Sinorhizobium meliloti: one gene and its partner. The main gene of each other region encodes a partner of the protein of the gene in region 2 in a complex. Links are inferred from orthologs where the notes say so. Each region holds a gene or a part of one and is shown on either strand. Other genes may lie near its edges.

Region 1 (6,584 bases), 310 kb from region 2 along the record:
TCCGGCAGGACGATGCCGAATTCCTCGCCACCGATCCGTCCGAGGACGCCCCGTCCGGCGAGGAAAGCCGAGACGGTATCGGCAAAATGCGCGAGCGCCATGTCGCCGCAGGCGTGCCCATACTGATCGTTGATTTGTTTGAAGAAATCGAGGTCGAGCAGCAGGAAGGCAGCCGGCTCCTGGCGTGCCACGCACTCGGCGAAGATCCGCTCGCCCTCTTCCATGAGCGTCCCGCGTGACAGCGCACCGGTCAAGCCGTCGCGTGCGATCATGGCCCTCAATCCGGCGATGACCCGGGCCTGCATCGTGAGGATCATGGCCAGGAAGAGGAGGGGAAGGCACAGCACCCGCATGGTGACGAGCAGGAAATCGAACAGGCTCGAAGCGGGCGAGCCCGCCGGTCCCGGCAAGACGTGCGCCGATGGGCCGAGGGCATGGGCAAGGGCGGTGAAAACCACGGCGGCGGAGCCGACGACAACGACCTGGATCGCCGGCTTTTCGCCCGGCCAGCGGTCGGCTGCGGCCAGACCAAGGACGAGAAGTAGAGCTGCGACAACGCCCGCAACGACGATCATGCCGGCGGCCGGGCTGTCGTGGCCGCCGAGAGCGATGATGAAGCCGAGCACGCCGCTCGAGAACGCGAGCACCAGACAAAGCGAGGCCGGAATCGACAATGCGAGGAACCGGCGGAGGCCCTGGAGGACGAAAAACAGGGAAACGGCGAGACCCGCATAGCCGAACATTGCGGCGACCGGCGCCTGCAACGCCGCCGCAACCGTCAAGGCGCCTGCCGACGCTGCCGAGAGTGCGCAACTGGCGGAGAACTCCCGAACACCGGCAACCGGCCGCAGAGAAAGGAGAACGGGTAGCATGGCAAGAAGTGCGATGACCGGTATGGCGGAGAGAAAGCTCATTTCGAAACGGCCTGTCGTGCTAAAATAAAGTGCGGCTTGCGTTTCAGCCATTATGCGAGGCCATTGGTAACGATGGCGCATTAACGAAAGCTGGCGAAATTCGCTGCAATTTGAGCGATCACTCTCTCCATAGTTGTGGCGATCGGTCGCAGAGCTTTTCAGGGAGCGGTGTCATGGCCCAGGAAGGCATATCCTTTGCAGACATACCCTTTGCAGACAGGGCCGATGCGGGTCGAAGGCTTGCTCGCGTCATCGAAGCGCATCTCACCGAGAAAGCGGACTTCGCCGACCCGCTCGTGATGGCCTTGCCGCGCGGCGGCGTACCGGTCGCCTTCGAGGTGGCAAGAACTCTCGGCGCGTCCCTCGAGCTCCTCATCGTTCGCAAGATCGGCGCACCGGGTCATCCCGAATTCGGTCTCGGAGCGCTGGTCGACAGCGACGAACCGCAGGTCGTGCTCAATGCCGAGGCAATGCGTATCGCGAACCCTTCCGAGAAGTACGTTCAGGCGGAGACCGAGCGGCAAAGGCTCGAACTCGCGCGACGCCGCGTCCTCTATCTGGGCGACCAGGCGCGAATTTCTCCAAGCGGTCGCAATGTCATCATTGTCGACGACGGCATTGCCACGGGCGGAACGGCCAAAGCTGCGGCGAAAGCCCTGCGGCAGGCAGGTGCCGCGGCACTAATGCTCGCCGTGCCGGTCGCCCCGAAGAGCGCGATCGCAAGCCTGGGGGACGACGTGGACCGGCTCGTCTGTCTCGCCAGCCCCACCCCTTTCCATGCCGTCAGCATCTATTACGACGATTTCGAGCAGACCACGGATGCCGAGGTGATCGCGCTGTTGAGGCAGGCGAGGGGCGGTGACACAGGCTTCGGGCAAAGATAGTTGTAATGCGCCTGAACTTGCGAACGAGGATTGAGAATGTCCGACTATCTTGCCATACGCCCGGTAACGCGCCTCGACTATGAGCAGTGGCTGCCGCTTTGGGACGGCTACAACGCCTTTTACGGCCGAGCCGGCGAAACCGCGCTCCATCCCGACATCACCCGGATGACCTGGTCCCGCTTCTTCGATGCCTATGAGCCGATGCATGCGCTGGTCGCCGAAAGCGAGGGGCGGCTCATCGGACTGACGCACTACATTTTTCACCGCAGCACGACGTCGATCCAGCCGAATTGCTATCTGCAGGACCTTTTCACCGATGAGGCCGCCCGCGGCAAGGGAGTCGGCCGGGCGCTCATCAACGGAGTCTACGAAGCGGCGAAACGCGTGGGGTCGCCGCGTGTCTATTGGCTGACCCACGAGACCAACTACACGGCGATGCAGCTCTACGACAAGGTGGCCGAGAAGTCGGGCTTCGTTATGTATCGAAAGATGTTTTGAGGCCGACAAGGTAGAGCGGAAAACCGCTGCACGGTTTTCCCGGAAGTGCTCACACCCGTTCTACGAACCCATCCAGCACGCGCTTCTGCCCGGCGCGGTCGAAATCGATCGTCAGCTTGTTGCCCTCGATCGCCGCGATGTTGCCGTTGCCGAACTTGATGTGGAAGACCCGGTCGCCGACATTGAAGCGGGAGGGCTCGGCGCTCGTCGACTTGGCGACGAGCTCGCCTTCGATGGTGCGGGTGCGGGGGCCCGATTCGCCGTAACCGATGCGTTCGATGGCGTGGCCGGAGCGGGTGCCCCAGTTGTCTCGGGTGGCCTCCGACCGGTGCTGCTGGGCGCGTTTCCAGCCGGGCGTCTGGTAATTGTTCTCGAAGGGATCGGCCTTGTCGAAGCGCGACTGGCCGTAACCGCCGCGACCGTAACCGCCATAGGAGACCTCCTGTTCGGCCACTTCCACATGAGCGATCGGCAACTCGTCGAGGAAGCGCGAGGGAAGCGTCGATTGCCAGAGGCCGTGGATGCGGCGGTTCGAAACGAACCAGATATGACAGCGGCGCTTGGCACGGGTGATGCCGACATAGGCGAGGCGGCGCTCCTCCTCCAGACCTGCGCGGCCGCCTTCATCCAGGGCGCGCTGATGCGGGAAGAGCCCTTCCTCCCACCCCGGCAGGAAGACGGTGTCGAATTCCAGCCCCTTGGCCGAATGCAGCGTCATGATGGAGACGGCATCCATATTCTCGTTCTGCTCGGCGTCCATCACCAGCGCGACGTGCTCGAGAAAGCCGCGCATGGACTCGAAGGCTTCCATCGAACGAATGAGCTCCTTCAGGTTTTCGAGGCGCCCGGGCGCTTCCGCCGATTTGTCGGCCTGCCACATGGCGGTATAGCCGCTCTCGTCGAGGATCCGCTCTGCAAGTTCGGTGTGCGGCGTCGTTTCGAGCAATGTCTGCCAGCGGCGGAAATCGGCGACGACGTCGAAGAGGCCCTTGCGAGCCTTCGGCTTCAATTCGTCCGTCTCGACGATGTCGCTTGCCGCGGCCAGCATCGGGATGTCGCGGGCCCGGGCATAGTCGTGCAGGGTGCGGACGGTCGTCTCGCCGAGGCCGCGCTTCGGCGTGTTGACGATCCGCTCGAAGGCGAGGTCGTCGGCGGGCTGGCAGACGAGGCGGAAATAGGCCATGGCATCGCGGATTTCGAGCCGCTCATAGAAGCGAGGGCCGCCGATGACGCGATAGTTGAGGCCGAGCGTGACGAAGCGGTCTTCGAATTCGCGCATCTGGAAAGAGGCGCGCACGAGGATCGATATGTCGTTCAGATTGTGCTTCTTGCGCTGGAGCTGCTCGATCTCTTCGCCGATCGCGCGAGCCTCCTCCTCGGAGTCCCAGGCGGCATGAACATGCACCTTCTCGTCGTCGGGATTCGTGCGCTCGGTAAAGAGCGTCTTGCCGAGCCGGCCCTCGTTATGGGCAATCAGATGCGCCGCCGCGCCGAGGATATGCTCGGTCGAGCGGTAGTTGCGCTCCAGCTTGATGACCTTGGCGCCGGGGAAATCCTTCTCGAAGCGGAGAATGTTGTCCACCTCGGCGCCGCGCCAGCCGTAGATCGACTGGTCGTCGTCGCCGACGCAGCAGATGTTGACGGTGGGTTGCCCCTCACCCCGGCCCTCTCCCCGTTCTGACGGGGAGAGGGGGGATTGCGAACGCGCCGCTTGTCCCTTCTCCCCGTCGGACGGGGAGAAGGTGGCCGGCAGGCCGGATGAGGGGCGATTTCGCGACGCTTGCGTCTGCTGGGCCAGCAGCCTCAGCCACATATATTGCGCCGTGTTGGTGTCCTGGTACTCGTCGACGAGGATGTAACGGAACTTGGCGTGATACTCCTTCAGCACGTCCGGATTGGCGCGGAACATGCGGATCGGATGCAGCAGCAGGTCGCCGAAATCGCAGGCATTCAGGGTCAGCAGCCGGTTCTGGTAGGCGGCATAGAGCTCGCGGCCCTTGCCGTTGGCAAAAGCGCGGGCATCGCCTTCCGGGATTTGCGACGGGTCCAGGCCCTTGTTCTTCCAGGTGTCGATCATGCCGGCGAACTGCTTGGCCGGCCAGCGCTTGTCGTCGAGACCCTCCGCCTGGATGAGCTGCTTGATGAGGCGAACGACGTCGTCGGTGTCGAGGATGGTGAAGTCGGACCGCAGGCCCACCAGCTCGGCATGGCGGCGGAGGAGCTTGACCCCGATCGAGTGGAAGGTGCCGAGCCAGGGCATGCCTTCGACGGCGTGGCCGACGAGCACGCCGATGCGCTCCTTCATTTCCCGCGCCGCCTTGTTGGTGAAGGTGACGGCGAGGATCTGCGAGGGATAGGCGCGGCCGGTCGAAAGGATATGGGCGATCCGCGTCGTCAGAACGCGCGTCTTGCCGGTGCCGGCGCCGGCGAGCACGAGTACCGGACCTTCCAGCGCCTCGACTGCCTCCCGTTGCTCCGGATTGAGCCCGGAGACATAGTCCGGTCGCTGGGCCTTGTCGCGGGCGGCCATGGCGCGCGCGGCGATGCCGCCGTCGGCGGCCGCGGGTTTCCGCGGCGCGGGCTCCTCGTCGAAAAAGGGAATATCGTCAAAACCTTTGGTCATGCGGCCCAATGTAGTGATTCGGGACCGAAAGGCCAGAAAGGATGTTCTTCTTTTATTCCGAAACCTTCACCCACCCGGGCAGGCCTGTGGAAAGACTGATGTTTTCAGGCCGGCATGCCGACATTTTATGTTCTGCCGGACGCGTCGAACACCGGATCGACCGGCACCTGCAGGGCCGTCGCGAGCTGGTTGGTCTTGGCGGCAAGCGAAATGACGCGCAGGAGATCCGCGTGCTCGGCGTCCGTCATTCCCTTGGCCCTGGCGGCGGCGGTATGGGAATGAATGCAGTAGCCGCAGCCATTGGTCACGGAAACGGCGATATAGAGCATCTCCTTCACCAGTGGGTCGAGCGGCGAAGGCGTCGCCATCACCGCCTTGACCTCCGCCCAGGTCCGCTCCAGCAGATCGGGGTCGAAGGCGAGCCAGAGCCACATATTGTTGATGAAGTCCGATTTCCGGGTCGCGCGGATGTCGTCGAAGACGGCCTTGACGCGTGGGTCGGATTCGGGACCGGATGGCGGCGCAACAGTGCTCATGCTTGCTCCATGCGTTTCAAACGAGAGCGAAGACGCGGGCCGGGCCGCCGGTGCCGCCGCGGTGCTTGGGCGCGCCGAGGACCAGCGTCGCGCCCTTCGCCGGCAGCTTGTCGAGATTGGCGGCCGCCTCGAGCCCCCAGCGGCCTTCCGGCAGCCAGGCGTAGTGGGCGGCGAAATCGGGTGAGATGCCGTGGTCGAGCGAGAGCGTATCGACGGCAATGCCGGCTGCCCTCGTGTCCTCGATCAGGAACTTGGCTGCTTCGACGTGAAAGCCGGGGAAATGCATCTTTCCAGCCGTGTCGGCATTGCGGAACTTGTCGCTGCCGAGATGATCCGACCAGCCCGACAGCATGGCGACGCAGGCGTTCTCGGGAATGTCCCCGTTGGCGGCGATCCACGCTTTGATGTCGTCCGGCGTCAGCTGCGCATCCGGATCGGCGGCCGCCTTCTCGCGGATGTCGACGACGCAGAGCGGCACGATCAGCTTGTCGAGGGGCAGCTCCGCCACCGAAAGGCCGTCGGCGGAGAAGTGCAGCGGCGCGTCGACATGAGTACCGGTGTGCTCGTTCACCCGAAGTTCGAACAGGTTGAACTTGTGTTCGGCATATTTGAACTTCTGCTCCCGGAAGAATTGCTGCTGGCCGAAGAAGGTCGGAAACTCCTCATGAAGTTCATGGGTGAGATCGGTGACGCTGCCGTGGCCGGCGGCAAGCGCCGGAGGTACGATTCCCATGCCGGCGGCGGCAATGCCTGCCGTACCGACCGCGGCCGCACGGAGCAAACCGCGCCGCGACACCATCCGCTGCTTGACCGATTCGATGACGCATGCATCGCACATTGCCGTCTCCCTTCGTGTCGAGAGCCGGCCCGAAACAGCCGCCGGCGACGAACAGAATAACCGAGCCACGCAAGCTGTAAACATGCCGCCGCCTCACCGCCGGCGTGTGCGTTTCAGGACGGGCGCAAGCGCCATCATGCCGCCACCAAAATCGCTTTTGTTACAATTGCGTAATGATGCCATTCCGAGATTGCCCGGACGTCTGCAAACAACGATAATCAGCGCAAATCGGAACGTTCCATCGGGTGCGCGCCTCGTTGGAGCGCGCTTTTCTTTTGGAGAGCTTTTCTT
Region 2 (6,124 bases):
CTCGTGGCGACGTCTCACCCCTTGAAGATGAACGACGCCCCGAGCGCGATCAGCGCGAAGCCGATGAGCTGATGCCAGCCGATCGGTTCCTTCAGCCAGAAAATCGAGAAGAGGACGAAAATGGTAAGCGTGATCACCTCCTGCATCGTCTTCAGCTGCGCCGCCGAATAGACCGAATGTCCAATGCGGTTCGCCGGCACGGCCAGCCAATATTCGAAGAAGGCGATCCCCCAGCTTGCGACGATGACGATGTAGAGCGGCGACGAAGTGAACTTCAGGTGGCCGTACCAGGCGAAGGTCATGAAGACATTGGAGAGGAGCAGCAGGATGACCGGCCAGACATAGGCAGGATTGATGGCAAATGGCATGGAAACCTCGGGAAGAGCGCGAATCGCACGCCGAGGATGCTCCGCCGAGTGCCGGCGTTGCAAGTGCCCTTAGGCTGCCAGTGCAACGATGCGACCGTCGGTTCAAGCCGCCGCCTCGAAGGTCCGGGAAACGACGAGAAGATCGCGGCTTTCCGTTTCCCTTTTGTACTCGTTCCCCCTTCACTTTCGACCTGACTCTGTCCATATTCCCGCCATGGCCAGATCAACGAAGAATTCCCCGAAGAAATCGTCGGCACCCGGCGGTTTCGAAGAAGCCCCGCAGGCGCCGCTTTCCGGTACGCCGCTCTCCGGCAATGTCTCCGACTGGGTGAAGCAGCTCGAATCGGAAGCGGAAGCGAGCACCTTCGAGAGCCGGCGCGAGGTTGCCTCCAAGGCCGGCAGGCATCGCAAGAAGGTGGAGATCTCCGCGTCGAAATCGGCCCGCGGCACATCGATGGGCGGAACGACCGATCCGAAGACGCGAGCGGCCGCGGGGCTCAATCCGGTGGCAGGCCTCGATGTCGCCTTGGAGGATGCCGACAAGCTCACCTCGGGCTCCGGCGTCACCGCCACCGTCGAGGCGCTTGCGAAGCTCATCGAGAGCGGCAATCCGCTGTTCAAGGACGGCAAGCTCTGGACGCCGCACCGCCCGGCCCGGCCTGAAAAGTCCGAAGGCGGCATCGCGATCCGCATGCAATCGGACTACGAGCCGGCCGGAGACCAGCCGACGGCGATCGCGGACCTGGTCGACGGCCTCACCTCGGGCGAGCGCAATCAAGTGCTGCTCGGCGTCACCGGCTCGGGAAAGACCTTCACCATGGCCAAGGTGATCGAGGCGACACAGCGCCCGGCCGTCATTCTGGCCCCGAACAAGACGCTCGCGGCGCAGCTCTACTCCGAGTTCAAGAACTTCTTCCCGGACAACGCGGTCGAATATTTCGTCTCCTATTACGATTACTACCAGCCGGAAGCCTACGTCCCGCGCTCGGACACCTATATCGAGAAGGAATCCTCGATCAACGAGCAGATCGACCGTATGCGCCACTCGGCGACGCGTTCGCTGCTCGAACGCGACGACGTCATCATCGTCGCCTCGGTCTCCTGCATTTACGGTATCGGCTCGGTCGAGACCTATACGGCAATGACCTTCCAGATGAGTGTCGGCGACCGGCTCGATCAGCGGCAACTCCTGGCCGACCTCGTAGCGCAGCAATACAAGCGCCGCGACATGGATTTTCAGCGGGGCTCCTTCCGCGTGCGCGGCGACACGATCGAAATCTTTCCCGCCCACCTGGAAGATGCCGCTTGGCGCATCTCGATGTTCGGAGACGAGATCGACTCGATCACCGAGTTCGATCCGCTCACCGGCCAGAAGACCGGTGACCTCAAGTCGGTGAAGATCTACGCCAATTCGCACTATGTGACGCCGCGGCCGACGCTGAACGCCGCGATCAAGGCGATCAAGGAGGAAATGAGCCAGCGCCTCGCCGAACTGGAACGCGCCGGGCGCCTTCTGGAAGCGCAGCGGCTGGAACAGCGCACCCGTTACGACATCGAGATGCTCGAGGCCACCGGCTCCTGCCAGGGCATCGAGAACTATTCGCGCTATCTCACCGGCCGCAGGCCGGGCGAGCCGCCGCCGACGCTGTTCGAATATATTCCCGACAATGCGCTGATCTTCATCGACGAGAGTCACGTCACCATTCCGCAGATCGGCGGCATGTATCGCGGCGACTTCCGCCGCAAGGCGACGCTCGCCGAATACGGTTTCCGCCTGCCCTCCTGCATGGACAACCGGCCGCTGCGCTTCGAGGAATGGGACGCGATGCGCCCCGACACCATCGCCGTGTCGGCAACCCCCGGCGCCTGGGAGATGGAACAGGCCGGCGGCGTCTTCGCCGAACAGGTGATCCGTCCGACCGGCCTCATCGATCCGCCGGTGGAGGTGCGCTCCGCCAAGACGCAGGTGGACGACGTGCTCGGCGAGATCCGCGAGACCGCAGCCGCGGGCTACCGCACCCTCGTCACCGTGCTCACCAAGCGCATGGCCGAGGACCTGACCGAATATCTGCACGAACAGGGCGTGCGGGTGCGCTACATGCATTCCGACATCGACACGCTGGAGCGCATCGAGATCATCCGCGACCTGCGCCTCGGCGCCTTCGACGTGCTGGTCGGCATCAACCTCCTGCGCGAGGGTCTCGATATTCCCGAATGCGGCTTCGTCGCCATTCTCGACGCCGACAAGGAAGGCTTCCTGCGCTCGGAAACGTCGCTCATCCAGACGATCGGCCGCGCCGCCCGTAACGTCGACGGCAAGGTCATCCTCTATGCCGACACGATCACCGGCTCGATGCAGCGGGCGATGGAGGAGACCAGCCGCCGCCGCGAGAAACAGATGGCCTACAATGCCGAGCACGGCATCACGCCCGAATCGGTCAAGGCGAAGATCTCCGACATCCTCGATTCGGTCTACGAACGCGACCATGTCCGCGCCGATATCTCCGGCGTCGCCGGCAAGGGCTTTGCCGATGGCGGCCACCTCGTCGGCAACAATCTCCAGGCGCACCTCAACGCACTCGAAAAACAGATGCGCGACGCCGCCGCGGACCTCGACTTCGAAAAGGCCGCACGCCTGCGCGACGAGATCAAGCGCCTCAAGGCGGCCGAACTGGCAGTGCTGGACGATCCGATGGCGCGAGAGGAAGCGAAATCGCAGGAGAGCAGCAAGCGAGCCAGCAAGGGGGTGCCCGGCACAACGGACTCCCTCCCCCTTGTGGGGAGTGTTGGGGAGGCGAAAAGCGATGGGGAGGGAAAGACACAGTCCTACTTCCAAAAGCCCTCGCTCGACAATATGGGACCGGGGACCGACACCGAACGTCCCCTCTTCCGCAAACCCGAACTCGATGAAATGGGCCGCGACGTGGCGATCCCTTCTTCCCGCGGCCGAGAAGAAGGTGCCCGAAAGGCAGATGAGGGGCAGTCGCTATTCAGGAAAAACACCCTGGACGAAATGACCGTCGGCCGCACGGAGAAGCCGGTACCGGGACAGGCACCGGAGAAGCCGACCCTCACCCGCGCCAAGCCGGGCGTGGGGTCCTACGAGGATCCGGCGGAGGAAAAGCGGCGCAAGAGCCGGACAAAGGGCAAGACAGGGCGTCCGGGACGGTGAGCCGGTCGTATCAGAATCCGACGATCTGCTGAGCCGCTTACCGATCACGAAGCACTCGCTGCCGCCGCAGTCGCAACCGGCTCCACCCGGTGCTGGGCCTTTCCGGACCGTCGAATTGCTCGAGAGGGTCGCTGCAAGAGGCGGCCGTAAGAACGCGTCCAAGGATACGCTAACTACCCCCTTTTTTTAGTGGTAATCCGAAATGATTAGCCCGACATACCACTCAAACCCATAAATTTTTATGGAACATTTCTCTCCCGGTTCGAATTTAAGTTGACACTAATTTAGGGAGAAAAACATGAAAACCCTGGATGTATTTCTTACGAGCACCGGCCTGGCTCTGATGGTCGGTTTTTCAACTTCGACAACGATTCCCGCGCACGCCCAGAACCTTACGGGCCCCATGCTCGTGGCTGAGCAGTGCAGCCCTCTGACGGACGCCAATTACGAAGCATGCTGCATGGCTCAGAACAGAGCGGATATCCTCACGGCCGGGCAAATAGAGCAATGCCCGCCCCTCTCCACGGCGGCCATCGGAAATTCGTTTTCCACGACCTCCACCGACAGCGGTCCTCGCAACCTGAACGGCGATGACGGCGGCGGTGGTAATCCCGGCGGCGGTGGCGGCGGCGGCGGTGGCGGCGGTGGCGGCGGTGGCGGCGGCGGCGGCGGCGGCGATCCCGGCGGTGGCGGTGGCCAAGACACCGGCAAGGGTAACCAAGACCATGGCAAGGGCAACCAGGACAACGGCAAGGGCAGCCAGGACAATGGCAAGGGCAGCCAGGATAACGGCAAAGGCAGCCAGGACAACGGCAAGGGCAGCCAGGACAACGGCAACCAGGACAACGGCAAAGGCAGCCAAGATGGCGGCCTCAAAGGTAATCAGGATTAACCAGGTCACGATCACCGCGATGGCGGGAAGTCGGGCCACTGAAGGATTGGTTGCAAGAGCGCTCGACCGCAAATGACCAGGACGTCGTGCCGGCTTTTCATAGCCGGCACGACGTCCGCGCCCTGACCACGCGCACTACATGCGTGCAGATCCGGGTGCGTTGCCGGCGAGCATCCAGCTCTGAAGGTAACCACGGCCGGACGGGAACCTATTTCACAGTGGAAGTGCTCCAACGAGCGGTACCCTGGCATGGACAGGCGGCACCTGCTCTACTCCGCCGCGCGCGCCTTCGCCTCCACCGCTTCCAATTCGTAGGAATATCCCTCGAGCATGGTGTAGGCCTGCTCGATCGCCTCGATCTGGGCTTCGGCATTCCTGATCGCCTCGGCGATCGACTGGCTGCGGGCGCGCAGCATGGAGCCGAGCACGTCTGTCTCGGGCCGCCGGCCGAGGCGGTCGAGATGCTTGCGCACGCGGGAGCGGTGGCGTTCCAGTTCCAAAATGTGGAAGCGGTTCTTGACGATGTCGTCGGAGAGCTTGCGCCGCATCGCCGCGACCGGATCGAAACTGCCGGGCTCGCGCTCGTCGAGAATGAAATCGTTGACGAGCGTCTCCAGCATCATCAGGCCCTTCAGGTCTTTCGGGTCGGCGAGTTGCGGATCGTAGCCGGTGTCATCGTAGACTTTGCGGCGCACTGGGTCCTTCAGGAGGTCGTAGGCCGCCTGCAGCTTGCCGAACTTCTCGGCATCACCGCCGCGGTCGGGATGCGCGGTCTTCACCGCCCGACGGTAGGCCGTCCGGACCGCCCGTTCGTCGGCGTCGCGCTCAATTCCAAGGAGGGCATAGGGATCGATCACGCCGGCCACCTGCTCATCGTCAACTCGCATATTCGTCTCCGGTATAGACCTACCGGTTCGCCGCGGCAGCAGCAAGCCCGCGAGGCCCGTAGGGAGAGCGCAGGCTCAACCTAAGGCCTGTTGAGATTCGGGATACCTGCCACGGCTTGTTCGATCTCCTCATCCCTGTGCTCGTCACAGGGATCCAGCCAGACCAAGTCCTTGGGCTGAATGAACTCTTCCCGCGCCGCAGACGCGGCGCTGCTGGATCTCTGTGACGAGCACAGAGATGAGGAGGAGGAGAGATTGCAGTCCTCCGATAGGTTTCCTAGGATCAATCTCAACAGACCTTAGAGCGGGATGAGGAAAAGTGTGTGCGATTTTCCGCCCGCATCCCGCTTAAACTATTGGAATCGATCACGTTCATGTTTCTAGGTCGATCCGACCTAAAAACATCGTGATCCAGTGCCGGGACGAAAATGTGGTCAAACGAAGCAATCCACGACATTCGTCCTGCGGCAGATGGCACCGAGAGGTCACGCCGGCGCTTCGGCATAAGGCATCGCCGCAGGTGCGAGGTCGCAAGAACTCCCCCTTGCCTTTTTCGCGGAATACTGCCAATCCTATCTCTGTTCGGGCGTTTTCAATCCCGGAGACTGGACTTTCGCTTTGAGCCTGGCTTGACGCCGGGACTGCCGCAAGCGGCATCGTAGACGTCTTTTCCCCGATATCGTGACCACTCGACGCCTTTCAGCGCATTTCGCTGAAGACGACACGTTCGCTTCCTCCCGGGGGCGCGGACACACTACCTAAAGCAACCGATGCGTGATATTGAAGCGCAGGGTTGCGGCAAAGA

What was found. Proteins that work in one complex are often made in the same cells at the same time.
Region 1: the proteins of uvrB (region 2) and JOH52_RS13240 are in contact, whole or in part, in a crystal structure (PDB 7EGT), measured with the Thermus thermophilus proteins. The link is inferred for Sinorhizobium meliloti from one-to-one orthologs. Residues at the interface, in WP_096411307.1 of Thermus thermophilus: Glu23, Leu25, Arg26, Asp27, Gly28, Glu29, Arg30, Phe31, Arg55, Glu326, Asp327, Phe328, Glu379, Ser382, Gln383, His398, Gly400, Arg401; in WP_096412145.1 of Thermus thermophilus: His654, Arg656, Phe657, Gln666, Asp668, Glu669, Lys680, Arg681, Leu682, Ser683, Lys685, Tyr686, Ala687.

The regions. Positions count from the first base shown.
Region 1 is NZ_JAGIOS010000001.1:2,769,963-2,776,546, forward strand. The notes cover bases 2,133-5,256. They hold JOH52_RS13240 (ATP-dependent helicase), read right to left. Parts: upstream 4,920-5,256; coding sequence 2,346-4,919; downstream 2,133-2,345. Other genes in these bases: JOH52_RS13235 (GNAT family N-acetyltransferase), read left to right, coding at 2,133-2,296; JOH52_RS13245 (carboxymuconolactone decarboxylase family protein), read right to left, coding at 5,045-5,256. Outside these bases: JOH52_RS13225 (GGDEF domain-containing protein), read right to left, coding at 1-965; JOH52_RS13230 (phosphoribosyltransferase), read left to right, coding at 1,088-1,798; more of JOH52_RS13235, read left to right, coding at 1,835-2,132; more of JOH52_RS13245, read right to left, coding at 5,257-5,455; JOH52_RS13250 (cyclase family protein), read right to left, coding at 5,472-6,293. UniProt on the Escherichia coli protein: A helicase with DNA-dependent ATPase activity. Unwinds DNA duplexes with 3'-5' polarity. Translocates on single-stranded DNA with 3'-5' polarity. Initiates unwinding more efficiently from a nicked substrate than double-stranded DNA.
Region 2 is NZ_JAGIOS010000001.1:3,077,079-3,083,202, reverse strand. The notes cover bases 187-3,740. They hold uvrB (excinuclease ABC subunit UvrB), read left to right. Parts: upstream 187-582; coding sequence 583-3,540; downstream 3,541-3,740. Other genes in these bases: JOH52_RS14905 (DMT family protein), read right to left, coding at 187-368. Also shown: more of JOH52_RS14905, read right to left, coding at 15-186; JOH52_RS14895 (hypothetical protein), read left to right, coding at 3,839-4,432; JOH52_RS14890 (J domain-containing protein), read right to left, coding at 4,702-5,319. UniProt on the Escherichia coli protein: The UvrABC repair system catalyzes the recognition and processing of DNA lesions. A damage recognition complex composed of 2 UvrA and 2 UvrB subunits scans DNA for abnormalities.